3 regions of the Oceanobacter sp. 5_MG-2023 genome follow, and region 1 is predicted to be linked to each of the others. Evidence: predicted binding sites of a transcription regulator. Region 1 holds the regulator's gene; each other region holds the start of a gene.
What was found. The regulator PhoB, encoded in region 1, activates phosphate uptake and scavenging genes when phosphate is short. The targets are predictions, from matches to a motif close to TGTCATANNNNTGTCANA.
Positions count from the first base shown of each region.

Region 2: the regulator PhoB is predicted to act here: its motif matches at 1,671-1,688, upstream of Q4551_RS05880 (alkaline phosphatase).
Region 3: the regulator PhoB is predicted to act here: its motif matches at 1,926-1,943, upstream of Q4551_RS01095 (choice-of-anchor I family protein).

Region 1 is NZ_JAUORS010000024.1:25,078-28,345, reverse strand. It holds gene cysZ (sulfate transporter CysZ) at 1-244, shown strand, start outside; gene phoR (phosphate regulon sensor histidine kinase PhoR) at 246-1,556, opposite strand; gene phoB (phosphate regulon transcriptional regulator PhoB) at 1,563-2,261, opposite strand; gene ubiA (4-hydroxybenzoate octaprenyltransferase) at 2,369-3,265, opposite strand; gene Q4551_RS14030 (chorismate lyase) at 3,268-3,268, opposite strand, start outside.
Region 2 is NZ_JAUORS010000006.1:92,946-96,213, forward strand. It holds gene lipB (lipoyl(octanoyl) transferase LipB) at 1-148, opposite strand, end outside; gene Q4551_RS05870 (YbeD family protein) at 148-450, opposite strand; gene Q4551_RS05875 (D-alanyl-D-alanine carboxypeptidase family protein) at 456-1,595, opposite strand; gene Q4551_RS05880 (alkaline phosphatase) at 1,853-3,268, shown strand, end outside.
Region 3 is NZ_JAUORS010000001.1:235,397-238,664, forward strand. It holds gene Q4551_RS01095 (choice-of-anchor I family protein) at 75-1,838, opposite strand; gene Q4551_RS01100 (YebC/PmpR family DNA-binding transcriptional regulator) at 2,150-2,872, opposite strand; gene Q4551_RS01105 (tRNA-uridine aminocarboxypropyltransferase) at 3,075-3,268, opposite strand, start outside.

The DNA of each region.
Region 1 (3,268 bases):
CTGGTTTGGCAGCTGGGTGATGGCGTTGCAATACAGTGATTATACTCTGGATAACCAGCAGCAGAATTTCCGTGCCAGCCGAGAGCAGGTGGCTACCCAGCGCTGGACGGCCTGGGGATTTGGTGGGGCGGTGTCGGTGCTGATGGCGGTACCATTACTGAACTGTCTGGTGCCCCCGGCGGCGGTGATCGGGGCTACGCTGTGGCAATTGCAACGGCAGGCCGATCAGTCACGGGCCGGTTGATCTATTGGCCGGCCTCATCACGGTTGTCAGATAAGCAGGCTGCGGGGAAAACACAGGTGAATGTACTGCCCTTGCCTTCGATGCTGCTGATTTTCAGCTCGCCGTCATGGTGCAGCAAGACGTGTTTGACAATAGCCAGTCCCAGTCCGGTACCGCCAGTGGCGATGCTGCGGCTGGGGTCGGCGCGATAGAAGCGCTCGGTCAGGCGGGGGATGTGATGCTGGGCAATACCGATGCCGTTATCCGAGACGCTGAAATGCCCTTTACCGCCTTCGGTATACCAGCGCAGGGTGACGTCACCCCCTTCCGGGGTGTATTTGACGGCGTTGAATACCAGGTTGGAAAATGCACTGCGCAGCTCATTATAAAAGCCCATCATTTTTTGATCCTGATCGATGGTCAGGGTAATGGTGTGCTTGCTGCTGCTGAGTGATGCGGCATCGCGACGGATGGCTTCCAGCAGCGGCTGCAGCTCGATAGGCTGAGGCTGTTCCGTCTTGCCGGTCTCCAGCCGTGACAGCATCAGCAAATCCTTGAGCAGGTTTTCCATACGATGACTTTGTTCGCTCATTTGCTGCAGCATGCGACCCCAGCGTGGTGGCAGCATCTCGGAAGCGGCTTGCATGGTTTCGACGTAACCGGCAATCACGGTCAGCGGTGTACGTAATTCATGGCTGACGTTGGCAACAAAATCCTTGCGCATTTCTTCCAGTTGTTTCAAACGGGTGATGTCATGAATCAGGATCAGGCGATCCTTGCGGCCAAACAGGGTGATATTGAACTGCAGGTAAATGCGCGGATTGATGGGCGATCGAATCGTGAGCGGTTCCTGATAATCGGCCTTGTCGAAGTAGGCCTTGAATTCTGGTGTGCGGATCAGGTTGGTGATGGGCTGGCCAATGTCTACCGGGTTGCGTAACCCCAGGTAGTTTTGTGCGGCCTGGTTCCAGAATTCCAGCGCGCCGCTGGCATCCACCATCAAGACAGAATCTTGCAGGGCCGCGGTTGAGTCCTGGATACGATTGATAATGGCCTGCAGGCGCTGCTGGTGTTTGATATTGCTTTGCTGCAAGCGCTGGTTCTCGGTAAAAATCGCTCCCCAGATGCCCAGTGTTCGCGGTAATACGGTGGTTTGTCCCTGATCCAGCCAGCGGTGCAGGCGGTACAGTTGCAGCCATTGCCAGGTGATATAGGCCCCCATCATCAAACACAATGCTTCCAGCGGCCGGTCAAAAAAGACGTAACCACAACCAACGGCCAGAATCAGCAAGTAGACAAGGCGGCGCAATTCTCTGCGCCAGACGGGGGACATCAAAATTCAGGAGGCTTTGGTCGAAAAGCGGTAGCCGGTGCCACGCACGGTTTGGATCAGTTGTTCGTGAGACTCACCGAGTGCTTTGCGCAGACGACGAATATGCACGTCAACGGTGCGCTCTTCAACGTACACATTACCACCCCAGACTTGATCGAGCAGCTGGGCTCGGGAGTAGGCCCGTTCCTGGTGGGTCATGAAAAACTGCAACAAACGATACTCCGTAGGGCCGATGTCAATCGGGTCGCCATGAGCGGTAACGCGATGGCAGACCGGGTCCAGCATCAGGCCGCTGACTTCAATGGGCTCTTCGATGCCTTGTGGGGTGGAACGGCGCAAGACGGCTTTCAGTCGTGCGACCAGTTCTCGAGGGGAAAACGGTTTGGTGATGTAGTCATCTGCCCCCGCTTCCAGCCCTTGTACTTTGTTATCTTCTTCGCCCTTGGCCGTCAGCATGATGATTGGCAACTCAGCGGTGCGGTCTTCACGCTTGAGGCGCCGGGCAAATTCGACGCCACTGGTGCCTGGCAGCATCCAGTCGAGTAAAATCATATCAGGCTTTCGATCGATAATCTGCGCATGTGCTTCCTGTACATTGGCAGCCTCAAGGCATTCATACCCGGCCATTTCCAGGGCCACGGCGATCATTTCCCGGATAGGGGCTTCATCGTCCACAATAAGAACGGTCTTGCCAGCTTTGGTCATAAGGCTCGTCACGCAAATGTCACAATAGGAATAATGCGGAGGTATTACACTGACCTAGTGTTACAAGCATGTGACACTGTTGGCATTGGCGTCAAGCCTGACACCAATTACGCGCTGGACAGGGCGTAGTGTGACAGGAGTCCGGCCCAGATCAGCGTGCCATACCAATGGGCTGCCAGAAACACTTTCATGCAGGCTTCCCGGCGGCGACTGCGGATAGACCATAATTGCCAGACCAGATACCCTCCGGCGACGCACCAGGCCAGATAAAACGGCCAGCTTGCTTCCAGCTGATTGCCCGTCAGTAACAGACAAAAATGCGCCATTCCGTAGAGAATGGCGATCATGGTGACATCCAGGTCGCCAAACAGGATCGCCGTGCTTTTGACACCAATCAGCAGGTCATCGTCGCGGTCGACCATGGCGTAAATTGTGTCGTAACCGACCGTCCAGCAAACATTGGCAATAAACAATAACCAGCAGACAGCGGTCAGCTCATTGGCCTGTGCGGCAAAGGCCATTGGAATCGCCCAGGAAAATGCAGCGCCGAGAAACACCTGTGGCAAATGGGTATGGCGTTTCATAAAGGGATAAAGTGCTGCCAGAGCGACCCCGCCGAGGGATAACCAGATGGTCAGGGCATTGGTCAACAGCACCAGCGCCAGACTGATCAGGCACAGCACAATAAAGCCGGATAATGCTTCGCGGTCAGAGATGCGTCCTTGAGTCAGGGGACGGTCCTGGGTGCGTTTGACATGGCGGTCGATATGACGGTCGGCGTAGTCGTTAATAACACAACCGGCCGACCGCATAAGAAATACGCCCAGAGTAAAAATCACCAGATTGGCAATGGAGGGAATGCCCTCGGCGGCAATCCACAGCGCCCACAAGGTTGGCCAGAGCAGCAGATAAGAGCCAATCGGCCGGTTCAGGCGTGTCAGCTGCACCCACTGATACCAGTTGGGCCAGAGTTTGTTGAGTGAGGCGGACAGAGGTGATTGCATAAT
Region 2 (3,268 bases), on a different contig from region 1:
CCTGACCCTGGGTAAAGACGCCAGGATGCTGTAAAAACCAGATTTCATCCGTGGTCTCGGGTTGACGCCGGGCCGTAAAAGACACCATTTCCTCATAGCAGGGCTGATAATCAACCAGCCCCAGCTGACGAACCACCACCTCTGGCATCAGATCACCATATGCACCAGTTCGTGAGCACTCAGCTCTTTATGTAGCGCTTCCAGCTGCTCGATACCCGTCGCAGTAATATAAATTGTCAGCGACTGGAAATTACCCTTGCTGCTGTCACGCACCTGGATTTTCTCAAGATCGAACCCCGGAGCATGGAGATGGAAAATATCCAGCACGACCTGGCGATAATTATCCGTGCCCTTGCCAACAACCTTGACGGGGTAATTGGCGCAGGGAAATTCGATTTTCGGCGCTTCCTGGGTGGTTGCAGGCTGGCCATCCGCCTTGATCAAAGCCATGTCGATTACCTCAACAGTCGTGTAAAGAACATCTCGATTTCACCCATCAGCTGACCAACCAGACCGGATTCTTCTACCGCACTGATGGCAATCAATGGACGCTCCTCGATAACTTCACCGTCTTTGCGGACCACCAGAGTGCCCACCATATCACCTGCGGCAATAGGCGCCTTGATGTATTCATCGGTGTTCAGCTCAACATCCAGATCGCCTTCAGTACCACGGGGCACGGTCAGATAAAGGTCATCCTTCACCCCCAGGTCGATCTGATCTTGCTGGCCGAGCCAGACTTTGCGCTGTTCCAGCACATCGTTGGCGCTGTACAGTTTGTGGGTCTGGAAATAACGGAAGCCATAGGCCAGCAGCTTCTGGGTTTCCCTGGCACGGGCATCGTCACTGCGGGTACCCATCACCACGGCGATCAGGCGCATATCATCCCGCACCGCGGATGCAGCCAGACAGAATCCGGCAGCTTCGGTATGGCCGGTTTTCAGGCCATCGACAGAGTCATCACGCCACAACAGCTTGTTGCGGTTAGGTTGACGAATATCGTTGTATTCAAAGTATTTTTCAGAATACAGACCGTAATAGGCCGGGTGATCCTTGATGATATGCCACGCCAATGTGGCGATATCCCGTGCGGTTGAATGATGCTCTTCCGCAGGCCAGCCCGTTGCGTTCATGAAATGACTGTTGGTCATTCCCAGCTTGATGGCGTACTGGTTCATCCAGTCGGCAAATGCATCCTCAGAACCGGCAAAGTATTCTGCCACCGCCACCGAAGCGTCGTTGCCGGATTGCACAATAATGCCGCGCAGCAAGTCGATCAGTGAGACCTCGGTACCTTCGCGCACAAACATTTTGGAGCCGCCCTTTTTCCAGGCGTTAACACTGATTGGCACCATGGTGTCATCCGTAACATTACCCGTCACCAGTTCGTGCACAGCAATATAGCTGGTCAGCATCTTGGTCAGACTGGCAGGCGGCAAGGTCTCGTCGGCATTGTGCTCGACCAGGACATTGCCACTCTCAGCATCAATCAGAATAAAGGCCCGCGCATCCAGATCAGGAGCTTTGGGAACAATAATGGCAGCCGAAGCACAGGCCGCACTCAAGTATAAAAACAGGCTTAGTAGATAGCGCATGACTCTTGACTAACAGTAGGAGAGTTGAGCCGGGCATTGTAACACGGCCACCAGAATTTGCAGTCCAGACGAGAACGACATATTGCCGTCATAAAGAGCTGCGATATACAGGGTCACTGAGTCAGGATAATTGAGCCAGTCAGACCCCCGCTGGCCGCAATCAGGCAGTAAAGACTATAGGCGCAGTTCGCACCCCGATTTACACTGACCAATACAAACCAACGTTCACAAGAACCTTTATCTGACAGGAAGTTCCCATGCAACGCCTTGCCTGCTCCGGCCTGCTGGCCATCACAACGCTCGCTACCGCAGCTTTATTGACGTCGCCGCCGCTGCTGGCAGCCTCCCCATCAGCCTATCAGCCCAACTACCAACAGGGTCAGGCCTGGCTGGAATACCGCCTTGCCAACGAGACACCCGGCACCCGTGCACGTAACCTGATCCTGTTTCTTGGCGACGGCATGAGTGTCACCACGCTGACCGCTGCACGCATCTTTCAGGGCCAGCAACAAGGTTTCAGTGGTGAAGAAAACTTCCTGTCATTCGAGCGCTTCCCCTATTCCGGATTGGTCAAGACCTACAACACCAACCAGCAAACCCCGGATTCCGCCGGCACCATGAGCGCCATCATGACCGGCGTCAAAACCCGCGCCGGAGTGCTCAGTATTGGCCCCGAACAGGATCGCGCTGTCTGCCAGGGCAGCCAGGCCCACCAGCTGACAACATTACTGGAATACGCCAGCCAGCAAGGATTGGCCACCGGTGTGGTCACCACCGCCCGCCTGACTCACGCGACCCCGGCAGCAACCTACGCCCACACCCCCGAACGGGACTGGGAAGCCGACAGCGATCTGTCTGAAGAAGCGCGCCAGCAAGGCTGCGAAGACATTGCCGCCCAATTGATCCACCGCGGCTTTGCCAACGGGCTTGATCTTGCGATGGGCGGCGGCCGCAAGAACTTTATGACAACAGCCCGGGAAGGCGTACGTCTCGATACCGACCTGACCCAGCAATTCAGCACACGCTATCCCGACGGCCAACTTCTACTGAGCCGAAATGACCTTATGGGCATGCAGGCTCGTACCCCGGTGCTTGGCCTGTTCGCCGACAGCCATATGGCCTACGCCCATGACCGCACCAGCGCCGAACCCTCTCTCACCGAAATGACCTTTGCCGCCTTGCAGATCCTGCATCAGCAAACCCAAAACAGCGACCGGGGCTATGTCCTGATTATTGAAGGTGCCCGTATCGACCATGCCCATCATGCCGGCAATGCCTATCGCGCCCTCACTGATACCGTCGCCATGGCCGATGCTGTCGCCTTTGCCGACCGCATGACCAATGACAACGACACCCTGATCATGGTGACCGCAGATCACAGCCATACGCTGTCCTTCTCCGGTTACCCGCAACGTGGCAACGATATTCTTGGTCTGGTGCAACACAACGACCAGCTTACCCATGCCAGCGATGGTGCCCCTTACACCACGCTGGGCTATGCCAATGGCCTGGGTGCCAATGATATTGATCCGGTCAGCGCTACAGAATCCGGCCGCCAGAATGGCCGAGTCCACTGGCATGAGGATGAAGACACCAGCCACCCGGACTTCCATCAGGCTGCACTGGGCCACCGGGAAAGCGAAACCCATGGCAGCGACGATGTCGCGATTCAC
Region 3 (3,268 bases), on a different contig from region 1:
GACTACAGACGGTTATGGGAGACAGGCATAAAAAAACCGGCTATTCAGCCGGTTTTTTTCGAGCGTGGTGCGACTTACTTGAATTCGTACACGGTAGTAGTACCGGACACTTCGTTACCCACAATAACCAGGGCGTTACCGCTTGGGCTGTTGTCGGCAGAGACAAAGGCCAGACCTTCTGGAGCCAGATCGCCAGCTGCGCCAGCGGCCAGGTTGCCATCGTCGATTTCGTCGATATCAACAGAGAAGTCACGGTTCAGTTCGTAGGTTACAAACTGTGGTGCGAACGGGTTGCTGACGTTAAACACCATGATGCCACCCTGACGTTCGAGACCAATAAACGCGTAGGTTTCGCCGTTCACTTCACCCAGAGTCAGGCCTTCTGGCTCTGGCCCTTTGTTGTCGGAACGGTTGTCGATCTTGTTGTTGTCGTTGGAGGCGTTGAAGTAATAAGGCGTGGTATCGGCAACGGTTTGCTCGAACTGATCGCCAGAATCAAACACCAGGTCGCCTTCTGCATTCCAGATAGAGAACGAGCGCGCGCCGTAGACGTAGATTTCATCGATATCGCCGTCGTTGTCGGTATCGCCATCAACACCAGATACGGTCAGGCCACCCAGGCCAGCGTCGCCGTCTTGCAGTACGGCAATCTGGTCGGAAGTGAAGGCTGTGGTATCCAGGTTCAGGTCTTCCAGATCGGATTCTTCAGCAAAGCCATCGTAGTCCCGAGCATCACCTTCGTTGGCGGTAACGATATAGGTGTTGCCGTTAAACGAGTAAGAAGCGATGGAGTCCGGCATGTACATACCAAGCAGTGGTTGCTGTTCGATATTGGCAACCTCGTCTTCCTTGTTGGCATCCAGGCCGTTGCCTTGAACACTGTGGTCCTTGAAGCCCAGCGCTACTACGTCTGTTACCGTAGCGGTGGCGATGTCGACGATTGCCATGGCGTTGTTTTCTTGCAGCGATACAAAGGCCGTGCTGTTGTCGGCAGACACTGCAATATATTCTGGCTCCAGATCCTGGGCGACGGTGGCACCAGGGCCAAAGATACGGACGTCGTCATCAATCGGGGTGGCGCCATCAGTATTGAACGCAGAGAAGCCCGCGGTGCTGACGGTTGGTACGCCGTTGACGAGGCGGATGATGGAGACTGAACCCTCTGGGTCAACGGTGTAATCATCGTTGGGCTCGCCTTCGTTGGCGACCAGTACGGTGTTACCGTCGGGTGAGAAGGTGATCATATCTGGCAAGGCACCCACTTCAACAGAAGCAAGGAACGTCAGCGAGTCGCTGTTGTAGAAGTAAGCACGACCGTTGTCCTGTTTGGTATCTGCTTCGACGGCGAGGGCCAGAATGCCATTACTGACGGCAACGCTGTTAACACCACCGACTTCGAAGCCGGCTACACCGGCGTCTTCGGCAGAAATAGTGCCCAGCAGCGTTGGGGCGGATGGATCATTCAGGTCGAGCACGTCAACCGCGGCATTCCCTGAGTTGATCACAAACAGTTTGTTGGTGGTGCTGTCGAAGGCAACGATTTCAGCACCGCCATCGTCATAAATACCCGACTCATAACGGCCGACCTGAACCAGCTGACCACTGAAGCCATCAACACCATCGGTACCGTCAACACCATCGGTGCCGTCAACGCCATCGGTGCCATCAACACCATCGGTGCCGTCAACGCCATCGGTGCCATCAACACCATTGGTGCCGTCAACGCCATTAGTACCGTCAACACCATTGGTGCCGTCATCGCCATCAGAGCCACACGCAGCCAGCAGTGATGCCATTGCTACAGCCAGTGCCGTCTTCTTCATCATCTCAAGAGTCATTGCGATATCCTTTGTAAGCCAATGTTTTTTAAGGTCATATATGGTGCGTTAGCGTATGACTGTTTAATGACAGTGCTTTGACTCGGGTATGACAGTTGGATGACACTCAAATGGCAGAATGCTGACGCCATAAAGAGTTGCAGAGAGGCTAGGGAGCGGGTGTTGGAGTGGGTGTTACTGATCCATTAAAGAATCAATACAAGCGAGAAGTGGATCAGAACCGGGCAAGAAAACGGTAGCCGGTGTGGTGCGGCCAACAGCGGAACAACCGCCAGAGCTGGCGGCTGTTCAAGACCTGCAATCGCTGGGAATCAGCTTTCAAATTCACCGTTATGGTAGATTTCCTGCACATCTTCCAGATCGTTCATCAGATTGGCAAAACGCTCAAAGTGCTCGACATCGTCGGCGGCAATCGGGTGCGGCATCTGCGGCAGATAGGTGATTTCTTCCATTTCGAAATCAATATCCGGGCGCCAGCTGGTCAGAGCGGTTTTGGTTTTGAAAAACTCAGTAGGTGGCACCAGCACCGTTACCATGCCGTCTTCGCAGTCGATATCCGAGACATCGATATCCGCTTCCATCAGCATCTCCAGCGCGTCATCTTCGCTGTCATCGGCAAATACAAACATGGCGCGATGATCGAACATGTGTGAGACCGAGCCCTGGCTGCCCAGTTTGGCCTTGCATTTGGAGAACACACCGCGGATTTCACCGAAAGTACGGTTGGGGTTATCGGTCAGGGCGCTGATCAACACCATGGCCCCACCCGGAGCAATGCCTTCGTACAACGCGGGCTGGAAATCTTCGCCCGTGCCACCGTTGGCTTTGTCGATGGCCTTCTCGATCACGTGGGTCGGTACCTGGTCTTTCTTGGCCCGATCGATCAGGGAACGCAACGACAGGTTTGCCGATGGGTCGGTACCGCCCGCCTTGGCGGCTACATAAATTTCACGGCCATACTTGGAGTAGACCTTGGTTTTTGCCGCGGCCGTTTTGGCCATGGATTCTTTCCGGTTTTGATACGCTCTGCCCATGGGAATCAGTCTTTTCTTGGGTGAATAAGTCAAAAAACGCCCGAATTGTACCCATTGCAGCGGAAGCTGTCTTGTCGATCCGGCCGCAGGCCATGGATTTCCACCGCAAAGCCGACGTCTGTCAGTCGTTGCTGAATTATTCTGAGCGCCAGAAAACAGCCTTCTGACCGCTGATTAAATCCGCGGCTGGCCACATTACCGCTCAGTGACTGGGCTTGCCGGCCAGATAACGTTCACGGAACAGGTTGAAATATACCGCCAGACGAGCGCTGGCAACCGGTGCCTGCAACTGCTGCAGGATCTCGATCGTCACCTCAGCAGTACCCAATTGATAATCGTGCGCCGCTTCCCGTAACTGATAGTTGCCCGGAGCCTGTGGCTGAATACCCAACACCG